3 regions of the Zafaria sp. Z1313 genome follow, and region 1 is predicted to be linked to each of the others. Evidence: riboswitches for the same ligand, from Rfam matches in the RefSeq annotation. Region 1 holds a riboswitch; each other region holds the start of a gene.
What was found. A riboswitch is a leader RNA that binds a small molecule or an ion and turns the genes downstream of it on or off. The one in region 1 is predicted to bind S-adenosylmethionine.
Positions count from the first base shown of each region.

Region 2: linked by a shared signal. The riboswitch ahead of ACQ3I4_RS01415 (bifunctional o-acetylhomoserine/o-acetylserine sulfhydrylase) and the one ahead of ACQ3I4_RS10810 (hypothetical protein) in region 1 are both predicted to bind S-adenosylmethionine.
Region 3: linked by a shared signal. The riboswitch ahead of ACQ3I4_RS09925 (ABC transporter ATP-binding protein) and the one ahead of ACQ3I4_RS10810 (hypothetical protein) in region 1 are both predicted to bind S-adenosylmethionine.

Region 1 is NZ_JBNWUK010000010.1:35,828-39,895, forward strand. It holds gene ACQ3I4_RS10805 (DEAD/DEAH box helicase) at 1-1,700, shown strand, start outside; SAM riboswitch class IV at 1,826-1,969, shown strand; gene ACQ3I4_RS10810 (hypothetical protein) at 1,982-2,362, shown strand; gene ACQ3I4_RS10815 (zinc-dependent alcohol dehydrogenase family protein) at 2,346-3,434, opposite strand; gene ACQ3I4_RS10820 (TIM barrel protein) at 3,618-4,068, opposite strand, start outside.
Region 2 is NZ_JBNWUK010000001.1:313,274-317,341, reverse strand. It holds gene metX (homoserine O-acetyltransferase MetX) at 1-30, opposite strand, end outside; gene ACQ3I4_RS01415 (bifunctional o-acetylhomoserine/o-acetylserine sulfhydrylase) at 60-1,409, opposite strand; SAM riboswitch class IV at 1,475-1,592, opposite strand; gene ACQ3I4_RS01410 (VOC family protein) at 1,741-2,385, shown strand; gene ACQ3I4_RS01405 (CPBP family intramembrane glutamic endopeptidase) at 2,410-3,183, opposite strand; gene tpx (thiol peroxidase) at 3,337-3,834, opposite strand; gene ACQ3I4_RS01395 (DeoR/GlpR family DNA-binding transcription regulator) at 3,876-4,068, opposite strand, start outside.
Region 3 is NZ_JBNWUK010000008.1:95,320-99,387, reverse strand. It holds gene ACQ3I4_RS09930 (acyl-CoA dehydrogenase family protein) at 17-1,333, opposite strand; SAM riboswitch class I at 1,339-1,435, opposite strand; SAM riboswitch class I at 1,666-1,756, shown strand; gene ACQ3I4_RS09925 (ABC transporter ATP-binding protein) at 1,762-2,637, shown strand; gene ACQ3I4_RS09920 (aliphatic sulfonate ABC transporter substrate-binding protein) at 2,759-3,823, shown strand; gene ACQ3I4_RS09915 (ABC transporter permease) at 3,823-4,068, shown strand, end outside.

The DNA.
Region 1 (4,068 bases):
ACTTCTCGCTCGAACAGCCCCTCTTCGACAAGCTGCGCGAGCTCGTCACCGAGGCCGGACAGCTCACGGAGAAGTCCCACGAGCTGCGCCTCACGCGCTACCAGGCCTCGCTGTGGGAGGAGCTCGACGCCCTCGCGACCCACACGGAGGGCCCGGACTCGTGGTTCGCGGGCGTCGGCGCCCTGCTCGGGGCGGCCGAGGGCGAGCCGGCGGAACTACCCGGCACGCTCGACGCCCGGCTGCGCCCCTACCAGCACGAGGGCTTCACATGGCTCGCCCGCTTGTGGCGCAACGGGCTCGGCGGGGTCCTCGCCGACGACATGGGCCTCGGCAAGACCGTGCAGACCCTCGCCCTCATGCTCCACGCCAAGGAGCAGTGGGCGTCCGCCGACCCGGCCCCCGCCCCCGCGGCGCTCGAGGCGGCGGCCGGGGCCCCGGCGTCGTCCTCCGCCCTGGTGCCCGGCCCCTTCCTCGTCGTTGCCCCCACCTCCGTCGTCTCGAACTGGGCCGACGAGGCCGCGCGCTTCGCCCCCTCGCTCACGGTCGCCGCCGTCACCGACACCCAGGCCCGCGCCCCGCGGCGGCTGGCCGAACTCGCCGCGGAGAACGACGTCGTCGTCACCTCCTACACCCTCTTCCGGCTCGACGCCGAGGCCTACCACTCCGTGCACTGGGCCGGGCTCGTGCTCGACGAGGCGCAGTTCGTGAAGAACAAGGCGACCAAGGCCCACCACGCGGCCCGCGACCTGAACGCGCGCTTCAAGCTCGCCATCACGGGCACGCCCATGGAGAACAACCTCATGGAGCTCTGGTCGATCTTCGCGATCACCTCCCCCGGGCTCTTCCCCTCCGCCGTGCGCTTCGCCGAGCAGTACCAGCGGCCCATCGAGAAGCAGGGCCTCGACGAGCCGCTCGCGCGGCTGCGGCGGCGGATCCGGCCGTTTATGCTGCGCCGCACCAAGTCCGCCGTGGTCACCGACCTGCCGCCCAAGCAGGAGCAGGTCCTGCACGTCGAGCTCGCGCCGAAGCACCGGAAGATCTACGACACCCACCTGCAGCGCGAGCGGCAGAAGATCCTGCGCCTCGTCGAGGACATGGACCGGAACCGCTTCACGATCTTCCAGTCGCTGACCCTGCTGCGGATGCTCTCGCTCGACGCCTCGCTCGTGGACCCCGAGTACGACGGCGTGGCGTCCGCCAAGCTCGACGTCCTGTTCGAGCAGCTCGAGGACGTCCTCGCCGAGGGACACCGCGCGCTCGTGTTCAGCCAGTTCACCTCCTTCCTCAAGAAGGCCGCGGCCCGACTCGAGACCGAGGGCGTCGAGTACGCGTACCTCGACGGCTCCACGCGGCGCCGCGCCGACGTGATCGCGGAGTTCAAGTCCGGCCGCGCCCCCGTGTTCCTGATCTCGCTCAAGGCCGGCGGCTTCGGCCTGAACCTGACCGAGGCCGACTACTGCTTCCTCCTGGACCCGTGGTGGAACCCCGCCGCCGAATCCCAGGCCGTGGACCGGACGCACCGGATCGGGCAGACGCGCAACGTCATGGTGTACCGGCTGGTCGCCAAGGACACGATCGAGGACAAGGTGGTGGCGCTGCAGGACGCCAAGCGGAAGCTGATCTCCTCCGTCATGGACGAGGGCGAGGGCTTCGGCTCCGCGATGACGGCCGACGACATCCGCGGCCTCCTGGAGGCCTAGGACGCGTCATCCGGGGTCATCCGGCGGCGCCGAGGGGCGTTGTGCCCCGGAGTACGACGCCGGATGTCGGCCCGGGCGCCGCGGCCTTGCCACGGCTCCGGTACCGGTGCCTAGACTGGTTCCAGCTTCACGAGACATGGCGCCAAGCTCCGACTGGCCATGCACCAACCCCACTGCGAACCGCGGCACGTCCGCGGACCGGATTGTTCGGCGGGTGGTTCGGATGACGAAGCGGCCCGCGCGCAGCCGCGTCCGGGCAAGGACAGTCCGGAAGGAACGCCATGGCGACTCTTCAGCATCCCCTCACCGGCCCCGACGGGCCGGCTTCCCCGGCCTCCCGCGGTGCGGCCGCCGGCGCCACGACCGCCGCCCCGCGCCGGTCCGCCCGCCGCCCCGCGGCCCGCTCGGCGCCGCGCTTCGCGGGCGACTGGGTCTCCGCCACGCTCCGGCTCGACGCCCACCGCCGCATCGTGCGCCTGAATACGGGCGAGGTGGAGTGGCTCCTCGAGGCGGAGGACTTCGACGCCGTCTCCGAGGCCGTCCGCGGGCGCGTGCTCGCGGACGTGGAGTGGAGCCCGGACCTGCGCCGGCTCCTCGTCCCCGGCGCCCACGAGCGGGCCGGGACGTCGTTCTTCCGGCTGCGTCCTACGGGGTCAGCATGACCTTGATGGAACGCCGCTCGTCCATCGCCCGGTAGGCCTCGGCCGCCTCCTCGAGCGGCAGCACCGCGTCGAAGACCCGTCCCGGGTCGATCCGGCCCTCGAGGACGTCCTCGAGCAGCTCGGGCAGGTAGGCGCGCGTCGAGGCCGCCCCGCCGCCGACGGAGATGTTCTTGGAGAAGAGGACCCCGATCGGCAGCTCCGCGCCTCCCGCCGGGACGCCGACGAAGCCCACGGAACCGCCGGGCCGGGTCGAGCGCAGCGCCTGGTCCATGGACTCGGCGCTCCCGACGCATTCGAGCACGCAGTCCGCGAGCACCCCGCCCAGCAGCCCACGCACCCGCGCGGCGGCCTCCTGGCCGCGCTCCGCGACGACGTCGTCCGCCCCGAACTCCCGGGCGAGCGCGGCACGGTCGTCGTGGCGGGACATCGCGATGATCCGCTCGGCACCGAGCCGCTTCGCCGCGAGGACGGCACACAGGCCCACGGCGCCGTCGCCGACCACGACGACGCTCTTGCCGGGCCCGACCCCGGCGGCGACGGCCGCGTGGTGCCCCGTGCCCATGACGTCCGAGAGGGTCAGGAGGGACTTGAGCAGGGCCTCGTCCGGCAGTCCGTCCGCGCCCTCGCGGCGGTCCGCGGGGATCCGCTCGAGCGGGACGGCCACGAGCGTGCCGTCCGCGTTGGGGACACGGACCGCCTCGCCCTGGCCGCCGTCGACGGGCAGCCCGTGCTCGTCCTGACCGCCCCAGGAGGCGCGGTGCTCGCACGCCACGTGGACGCCATCGCGGCACGCCGGGCAGCGACCGCAGCTGTTGGCCCACGGGGCGATCACGAAGTCGCCGGGAGTCAGGGTCTCGACACCGTCCCCGACCTGCTCGACGATGCCGACGAACTCGTGGCCGATCGCCCGGGGGTCCTCCGTGGGGCGCACGCCGCGGTAGGGCCAGAGGTCGGAGCCGCAGACGCAGCTGGCGGTCACCCGCACCACGGCGTCCGAGGCCGCGAGGAGGCGGGGCTCCGGGCGGTCCTCGACGCGGATGTCGCCGGGGCCGTGGATGATGGTCGCGCGCATGGGTCCTCCTGCGGTGGCAGCTCTCGGGGTGTCCGGCGCCTGGATCCGGACCGGAGACCAGCCTATGCCAGACCGGCCCCGGGGGGCTTCCCATTTTCTCGCGGATCCGCCCGGCCGCGCCCCGGCGTGTACCGCCGACACGCCGGAGCGGATCTGCGGGAAACGGGAACCTTTGCAGCGTTGTCAGGCGAAGGCGGCGCGGAACGCCTCGAGCGCCGCCTCGGAGTCGCCGGAGGCGAAGGCCTCCAGTGCGACGACGCCCGTGTAACCGTGGCCACGCAGGGCGCGGGCGATCGCGGCGTAGTTGACCTCGCCCGTCCCCGGTTCGCAGCGGCCCGGGACGTCGGCGACCTGGATCTCGCCGACCCAGGGCAGCGCCCGGCCCACGAGCTCGATCAGGTTCCCCTCGCCGATCTGCGCGTGGTACAGGTCCAGGTTGAGCCTCAGGTGCGGGCTGTCGACGGCGGAGACGAGCGCCAGGGTGTCGCCCGCGGCGCCGAACGGGACGCCGGGGTGGTCCACGGCGCGGTTCAGGTTCTCGAGGGTGAAGACCCGTCCGCGCGCCTCGCCGAGCGCCGCGAGGCGTTCCAGGGTGCGCGCCGCCGCGAGGAAGTCGGCGCCCGTTGTGGCGTGG
Region 2 (4,068 bases), on a different contig from region 1:
CGGGGCGGCCGCCTGGCCGCCCCGTCCGATCGTGCCGCGTGCGGTGTCGACGTCGATGCTCACTTCACCGCTTCGAGGTCGGCGGCCGGAGCGTCGGCGGCGGAGGCCGCCGCGAAGCCGCCCTCCAGGTCCGCGATGATGTCGTCCACGTGCTCGATGCCCACGGCGATCCGGACCAGGCCGGGCGTGACGCCGGCCGAGCGGCGTTCCTGCTCGGTCAGCTGCGCGTGCGTGGTCGACGCCGGGTGGATGGCCAGGGAGCGCACGTCGCCGATGTTGGCGACGTGGGAGTGCAGCTGCAGCCCGTCGATGAAGGCCTGGCCCGCGGCGGCACCGCCGGCCAGTTCGAACGCGATCACGGCTCCCGTGCCGCGCGGACCGTACTTGCGTCCGCGCTCGAACCACGGGCTCGAGGGCAGCCCCGCATAGGCGACCGACACGACGTCGGAACGCGCCTCGAGCCACTCGGCGACCTTCTGGGCGTTGGCGACGTGGCGCTCGACCCGCAGGCTCAGGGTCTCGAGGCCCTGCGCGATCAGGAAGGCGTTGAAGGGCGCCACCGAGGAACCGAGGTCGCGCAGCAACTGCACGCGGGCCTTGAGGATGTAGGCGAGGTTGGCCCCGAGGATCCCGTCCACGCCGAGGTCGCGGGCGAAGACCAGTCCGTTGTAGGACTCGTCCGGGGTGTTGAAGCCCGGGAACCGCTCCGGATCCGCGGCGTAGTCGAAGCGGCCGGCGTCCACGATCACGCCGGCGATCGCCGTGCCGTGGCCGCCGAGGTACTTGGTCGCCGAGTGGATGACGACGTCGGCGCCCCACTCGATCGGGCGGACCAGGTACGGGGTGGACAGCGTGTTGTCCACGAGCAGCGGCACGCCGGCCTCGTGGGCCGCCGCGCTCACGCCCTCGATGTCCAGCACGTCCTGGCGCGGATTGGAGACGACTTCCCCGAAGAAGGCCTTGGTGTTGGGCTTGACGGCGTCGCGCCACAGCCCCAGGTCGTCCGGGTCGGCGACGAAGGTGACTTCGACGCCGAGGCGGGCGAGCGTGTGCTTGAGCAGGTTCTGCGTCCCGCCATAGAGGCTCGGGCTGGCCACGATGTGGTCGCCGGCGCCCGCGACGTTCAGGATCGCGAACGTCGTCGCGGCCTGCCCCGAGGACAGGAGCAGCGCGCCGACGCCGCCCTCGAGGTCCGCGATGCGGTTCTCCACGGCCTCCTGCGTGGGGTTGCCGATGCGCGTGTAGATCGGTTCGAGCTCGGCCAGCGCGAAGCGGGCCGCGGCGCTCTCGGCGCTCGGGAAGACGAACGAGGTGGTCTGGTAGATCGGCAGGGCCCGGGCGCCCGTGGCCGCGTCCGGACTCTGGCCGGCGTGGATCTGGCGCGTCTCGAAGTTCCAGTGGTTGGACATGGTGGCTTCCCTTCCATCGAAGGGCCGTTCCCCCGTCCGGCGGCCGTGCCTGCCGACGGGGTCGTGACCCGCGCTTGCCGGGCATCGGGATTGATGCTCGGCCCGGTCCTCACCCGGGGCACCCCACCGCGAGTGGAGGGTTGCCGGCCAGCAAACCGGGGTTTAGCGCTGGCACTCATGACCTGGGATCCAGTCTGGCCCGGGAGCGGGCGGGGCCGCAAGCGGCGCCGCGCGAATATGACGCGGCGTGAAAGCGGACGCGCCTCCGCGGCCGCCACAAGCAAGGGGAGCCTAAGTCGAGACCCACATCACAAAGTGCCATCATGAACCCATGATGAGGTTGGACCATGTTTCATATGCGTGCGGACAGGACGGTCTGGCGGCCACGGCGGCCAGGATCGAAGAACAGCTGGGGCTTGAATCGGTCAAGGGCGGTGTCCATCCGCGGTTCGGGACGCGGAACGTGATCTTCCCGCTCGAGAACAAGCAGTACCTCGAGGTCGTCGAGGTCCTGAACCATCCGGCCTCGGACAAGGCCCCGTTCGGGCAGGCCGTGAGGGCCCGCTCGGAAATGGGCGGCGGCTGGATGGGCTGGTGCGTGGCGGTGGAGGACCTCGCCCCCTTCGAGGAGCGGCTCGGACGCGCCTCGGTCCCCGGCAATCGCAAGTTCCCCGACGGCCGCGAGCTCACGTGGCAGCAGATCGGCATCAAGGGCCTGATCGCCGACCCGCAGGTGCCCTACATGCTGCGCTGGGACGACGGCACCGAGGAGCTGCACCCCTCCAAGGCGCTGGATCCGGCCGGCCGGATCAGCCGCATCGCGATCGCCGGTTCCGTCGAACGCGTCCGCGAGTGGCTCGGCACGCCGGAGAAGAACCCGCTCGAGGGAGTGGACGTCGAGTGGCAGGCCCCGAACGGCACCCCCGGCATCCTGTCCGTGACCTTCGAGACGCCGAACGGCCCGGTCACCCTCTAGCCCACGGCCCGCAAGGCGGGCCCGCTAGGAACCGATGCCGATCGCGGGCCCCAGGAGCGCGTATCCGACGAACCCGGCCGAGTCCAGGAGCGCGTGGGCGATCACGAGCGGCATGACCCGGCCGTAGCGGTGGTAGAACCAGCCGAAGGCGAGTCCCATGAGGGCGTTGCCGATGAACGGCCCGAACCCCTGGTAGAGGTGGTAGCTGCCGCGGAACAGCGCGCTGGCGACGATGACGGCCCAGGGGCCCCAGCCGATCCGGCGCAACACGTGGAAGAGGAAGCCGACGACGACGACCTCCTCGAGGATCCCGTGGCGCACCGCGGAGAGGACGAGCACGGGGATGGTCCACCAGAACGGATCCAGGGCCGCGGGGACGATCGCCGTGGTGATGCCCAGGGCCCGGCCCGCCGCGTAGACGCCGAGCGTGCCGACGCCGATCGCCCCGAACAGGAGCAGGCCCCAGCCGGCGTCGGGCCACGGGCGGCGGCCATCGAAGCCGAACAGCCGGAAGCCGTTGCGTCCGGCCTGGTGCAGGAAGAAGAAGACGAGCGCGACGGGTACGAGCGAGAAGCCGATGTCGAGGAGCTGGTACGTCAGGTCGAAGTACTGCCGGTCGTTCAGGCTCGTGTTCATGCGCGTCGTCTGCTGCGCGAGCGGCTCCCGGGACAGCTTGTCCAGCAGGTTCACAACGGCGTAGACGGCGGACTGGCCGAGCGAGAGGGCCAGGACCAGAAGCAGCTGGGCCCGCAGCATGTTCCGCTCGGTGCCCACGGCGGGCGGCTCGGGGTGCTTCATGGTCACCCAGCCTACGGCCCCTGCGGCCCCGGGGCGGCACCGAGCTCCCCCCTGCGCCGGAAGCGGTGGCCCCCGGGCACGGAACAGCCCGGCGGCTCCGCGTGGTGGCGCGCTTCCGCCGGGCTGTCCGTGGCCCGTGGCCGGTGGTGCCTGCTAGGCCAGGGCCGCGACCGCGGCGTCGTAGTCCGGTTCCTGGCCGGTCTCGGGGACGAGCTCGGTGTGCAGCACGGTGCGGTCCGCATCCAGGACGACGACGGAGCGCGCGTGCAGGCCCGCCAGCGGGCCGTCGATCAGCGTGGTGCCGTAGTCCTGCCCGAACGCGGAGCGGAAGGTGGAACCGGCCACGACATTCTCGATGCCCTCGGCGCCGCAGAAGCGGGACAGGGCGAACGGCAGGTCGGCGGAGACGCACACGACGGCGGTGTTCTCGAGCGAGGCGGCGAGTTCGTTGAAGCGGCGCACGCTCGCGGCGCAGACGCCCGTGTCGATGCTCGGGAAGATGTTCAGGACGACCCGGCGCCCGGCCAGGTCCTCGCTGCTCAGCGCGGACAGGTCCGCGGCGGTGAGCTCGAAGCCCGGGGCGGTGGTGCCGGCGGTCGGAAGCTCGCCGATGGTCTGGACGGGGGTTCCCCTGAATGCGGTGGTTGCCATGACTCCTGTCTATCACGGACGGCCCGGCGTCACGGTCCGTGCTACGCGCCGCCCTGCGCCGCGTCGGCGGCCGGCCGCTCGTCGTCGGCCGCGTCCTCGGCCACGACGACCTCGTAGCCGGCGCCCTCGAGCAGCGCACGCTGTGCCTCGTCCAGGTCGGCGTCGGTCACGACGTGGCCGAACCGCGCGCCCTCGAGCGAGACGAACGCGCGCCGGCCGATCTTGGAGGAATCC
Region 3 (4,068 bases), on a different contig from region 1:
GGTGGCATGCGGCGTCCTACGCGTAGCGGACCGGGACGTCGCCGACGGACTCGAACCACGCCGGCGCGGTGCCGTTGACCTCGTAGTCCCCGACGATGCGGGCCTTGTAGATGGCGGGATTGTGGGTGGCGATGGTCCGGGCGTTGCGCCAGTGCCGGTCCAGGTTGCAGCCGGCGGCCGTCGAGGACGCGCCGAGCCCGTCGAAGAGCTTGGACGCCGAGGACAGGACGATCGGCTGGACCACGGTCTGGGCCCGATCCGCGACGAGCTCGCAGACCGCGAAGCGCTCCTCGGGGCGCAGCCCCGGATCGGCGAGGACGGCCTCGACCTCCTGGACGGCGGCGACGACGACGGAGTCCACGGCGAAAGCGTTCGCCGAGATCTCCCCGATCACCTGCAGGACCTGCGGCTCCCGCCGCGGCGGCACGCCCGTCCCCGTGCTGAACGCGCGCGTGCGGGCCTGCACGGCCGAGCGGGCGTCGGCGAGCGCGGCGCGGCAGATGCCGGCCTGGACGGCGAGCAGGACCAGCTGGAACACGGCGGACTCGGGGTGGGCGGCCAGGTCCTCGGGGCCGAGCAGGGTGTCGACGGGGACGTCCTCGAAGTGGGTCGAGCCGGTGCCCGTGAGCTGCTGGCCGAAGCCGTCCCAGTCGTCGAAGATCTTCACGCCCGAGTGCTGGGTCGAGACGATCCCGACGTGCCGCCCCTCCGCGGACGGATGCGAGGCGGCGACGGCGACCCAGTCGGCGAAGATCGTTCCGGTGCAGTAGTACTTCTTCCCGCTGATCCGCAGCCGCCCCTCGCCGGCCTCGGCGAAGACGGTGTTGTGCCCGCCGAGGGGGTTGCCGCCGCGCTCGGTGTAGGCGTTGCCGACGAGCTGGCCGGCCGTGAAGCGCGCGAACCAGCGCTCCCTCACGGCCTCGTCGGGATGCTTCAGGACGAGCTCGGTGAAGCCGATGTGCGCGCGCAGCAGGTGCGCGACCTGGGAGTCGGCCTCCGCGAGCTCGATCAGCAGGCGGAACGTGTCCGTCAGCGAGGCCCCGTGGCCGCCGTGCTCCCGCGGGACGCGCAAGGCGCCGAAGCGGGCCCGGTTGAGCCAGCCCACCTGCTCGAATGGCAGGATGCGCTGGGCGTCCCGCTGGGCGGCTCCCGCGGCGATCTCCGCGAACACGGGGCGGAACTGCGCCGCGAGCTCCTCGTAGGCCTCCCCCACGGGGACGCCCGGCGTGAGCTTGAGCAGGTGGCGCGGTTGCGGCGCGGATTCGTCGACGGGCAGGCCCTCGGCGACGTGGACGGTGTCGAAGGCGTCGGTGGTCCCGGGCAAAGAAGTCATGGCGATCTCCATCGGTCCTGGCGGTAGCACCTTCCTCCCGTTCCCGGGAAGGGGTTGCTGCGGCGTCACGGAGCCAGATCTCTCGGCCGCTCTGGATGGTTTGTTGCGTCCATTCTGGACACGATCGCGGCCCGGACGCGAACGCGACGGCCTCCGGACCGGCCCGCCCGGGGCGCCGAGCACGGCGAACGGATCGAACATCAGGGCGGGGAAACCGCCAAACAACGCGGATTCTTCACCGACCGACCTCCTCGGACGGACCCCGCGAAACAATTCGCAACGAAGACGCCATTCTTTGCCGCGCCGCCGTCATGTGACGTTCACTGGAAGGGCAACCATCCAGAGCGGCCGAGAGATCTGGCTCGACGACGCCGCAGCAACCACCCCGACCGGGACCGGTGCTACCGCCAGGACCGATGGAGATGATCATGACCGCTGCACCCGCCCCCACGACCGCCGGGCCCGCACGCCTTGTGGCGCCGGAGTCCCCGGGCCCGACCGGACGCCCCGGGACGCCTCGGACCGCCGCCGGGGCCGCGCTGCCCGTCGCCTTCGAGGCCCTCACCCGCTCGTTCGGCTCCGGCGACTCCGCGCGCACGGTCCTGGCCGGCATCGACTTCGAGGTCGCCGCGGGCGAGGTCCTGGCGATCCTCGGCCCCTCCGGCTGCGGCAAGTCGACCCTGCTGCGCGCCGTCGCCGGGCTCGACGCTCCCACCTCCGGGCGCGTGGCGATCGGCACGGAGCCGGTCAACGGCCTCGACGAGCGCACCGCCGTCGCCTTCCAGGAACCCCGGCTCCTGCCGTGGCAGTCGGTCCGCGCCAACGTCGAGCTCGGGCTGCCGCGCGGCACGTCGAAGGCGGAGGCCGCCCAGCGCGTCGACGAACTGCTCGAGCTCGTCGAGCTCGGACCCTACGCCGGCCACCGTCCGCGCGAGATCTCCGGGGGCATGGCGCAGCGCACCTCGCTGGCCCGCGCGCTCGCCCGCCGCCCCGGCGTCCTGCTCCTCGACGAGCCGTTCGGCGCCCTCGACGCCCTGACCCGGCTCAAGATGCAGGACCTGCTCCTGGACATCCACCGCGCCCACCCGGCCACCGTCCTGCTCGTCACCCACGACGTCGACGAGGCCCTCCAGCTGGCCGACCGGATCCTGGTGCTCGGCCCCACCGGGAGCGGCCAGGGAGCGGGAATCGCCCAGGTCCTCGAGGTCCCCGGCGAGCGCCCGCGGGACCGCGCCTCGGCCGAGCTCGCCGCGCTGCGCTCCTCCCTCCTGGAGACGCTCGGCGTCGACCCGCACCGCCGCTGAACCACACCCGCACGACTTCCGGCCCCGCGCCGCGCCCGAGCCGGGCGGCCCCGGGAAGCCGGGCCCCGGCGTCGTTCCCTGGACGCCGCCCGCCATCACCACCACAGCAAAGGACCGTTCCATGACCCGCACCGCTTCCGCCCACCTGTCCCGCCGCCGCCTCCTGGGCCTCGGCACCGCCGGCGCCGCCGCCGTCCTGCTCGCCGCCTGCGCCGGCGAGGGATCCGGGCAGGCCGGGGCCGCCACGGCCGCCGGCGACGCCGCGGGATCCGGCGCCACCACCCTGAACATCGACTTCGCCACCTACAACCCGCTGAGCCTGGTCATCAAGGAGAAGGGCTGGCTGGAAGCCACGCTCGCCGACCGCGGCGTCACCGTGAACTGGATCCAGTCCGCCGGCTCGAACAAGGCCAACGAGGCGCTGCGCGCCGGCGCGGTCGACGTCGGCTCGACCGCAGGCTCCGCCGCCCTCCTGGCCCGCGCCAACGGTTCGCCGATCAAGGTCGTCAGCCTCTACTCGCAGCCGGAATGGGCCGCGCTCGTCGTCCCCTCCGGATCGCCCATCACCTCCGTGGAGGAGCTCAAGGGCAAGCAGATCGCCGCCACCAAGGGCACCGACCCCTACTTCTTCCTCGTCCAGGCGCTCGAGGAGGCCGGGCTGTCCATCAACGACGTCACGGTGCAGAACCTGCAGCACGCCGACGGACGCGCCGCCCTCGAGAACGGCTCCGTGGACGCGTGGGCCGGGCTCGACCCGATCATGGCGGGGGCCGAGGAGGCCGGCGCGACGCTGCTCTACCGCAACCTCGACTTCAACACCTACGGATTCCTCAACGCCACCGAGGAGTTCCTGGAGGCCTCCCCCGAGCTCGCGCAGGCCGTCGTCGACGCCTACGAGAAGGCCCGCGGATGGGCCGCCGAGAACCCGGAGGAGACGGCCTCCATCCTCGCCGGCGTCGCCGGGCTGGACCAGGCCGTCGCGGACAAGGTCATCCTCGAGCGCTCCAACCTCGACGTCGACCCCGTACCCGGCGAGGCCCAGGTCACCGTCCTCACGGCGATCGCCCCGACCCTCGTGGACACGGGCGACGTCAAGACCCAGGCCGACGTCGACGAGGCCATCGCGAGCATCGTCGAGGCGTCCTTCGCCGGGAAGGCCGACGCCTCCACCATCAAGGAGGCGTGATGGCGTTCGGCCCCAACACGAGCGCCGTCGCCGAGGAGGCGATCGCCCGCGGCACGGCCGGGGGATCCGCCGGCACCGGGAGTTCCGGCCCGCGGCGTGGCACGGCCGGCGGGAAGCGGCGCGGGCGGCGCGTGCTGCTCGGCGCCGTCGTCCCGCTGCTCCTGCTGGCGCTGTGGCAGGCGTCGAGCACGCTCGGCTGGGTGAGCGAGAACCGCCTGCCGGCCCCGTTGTCCGTGCTCTCGGCC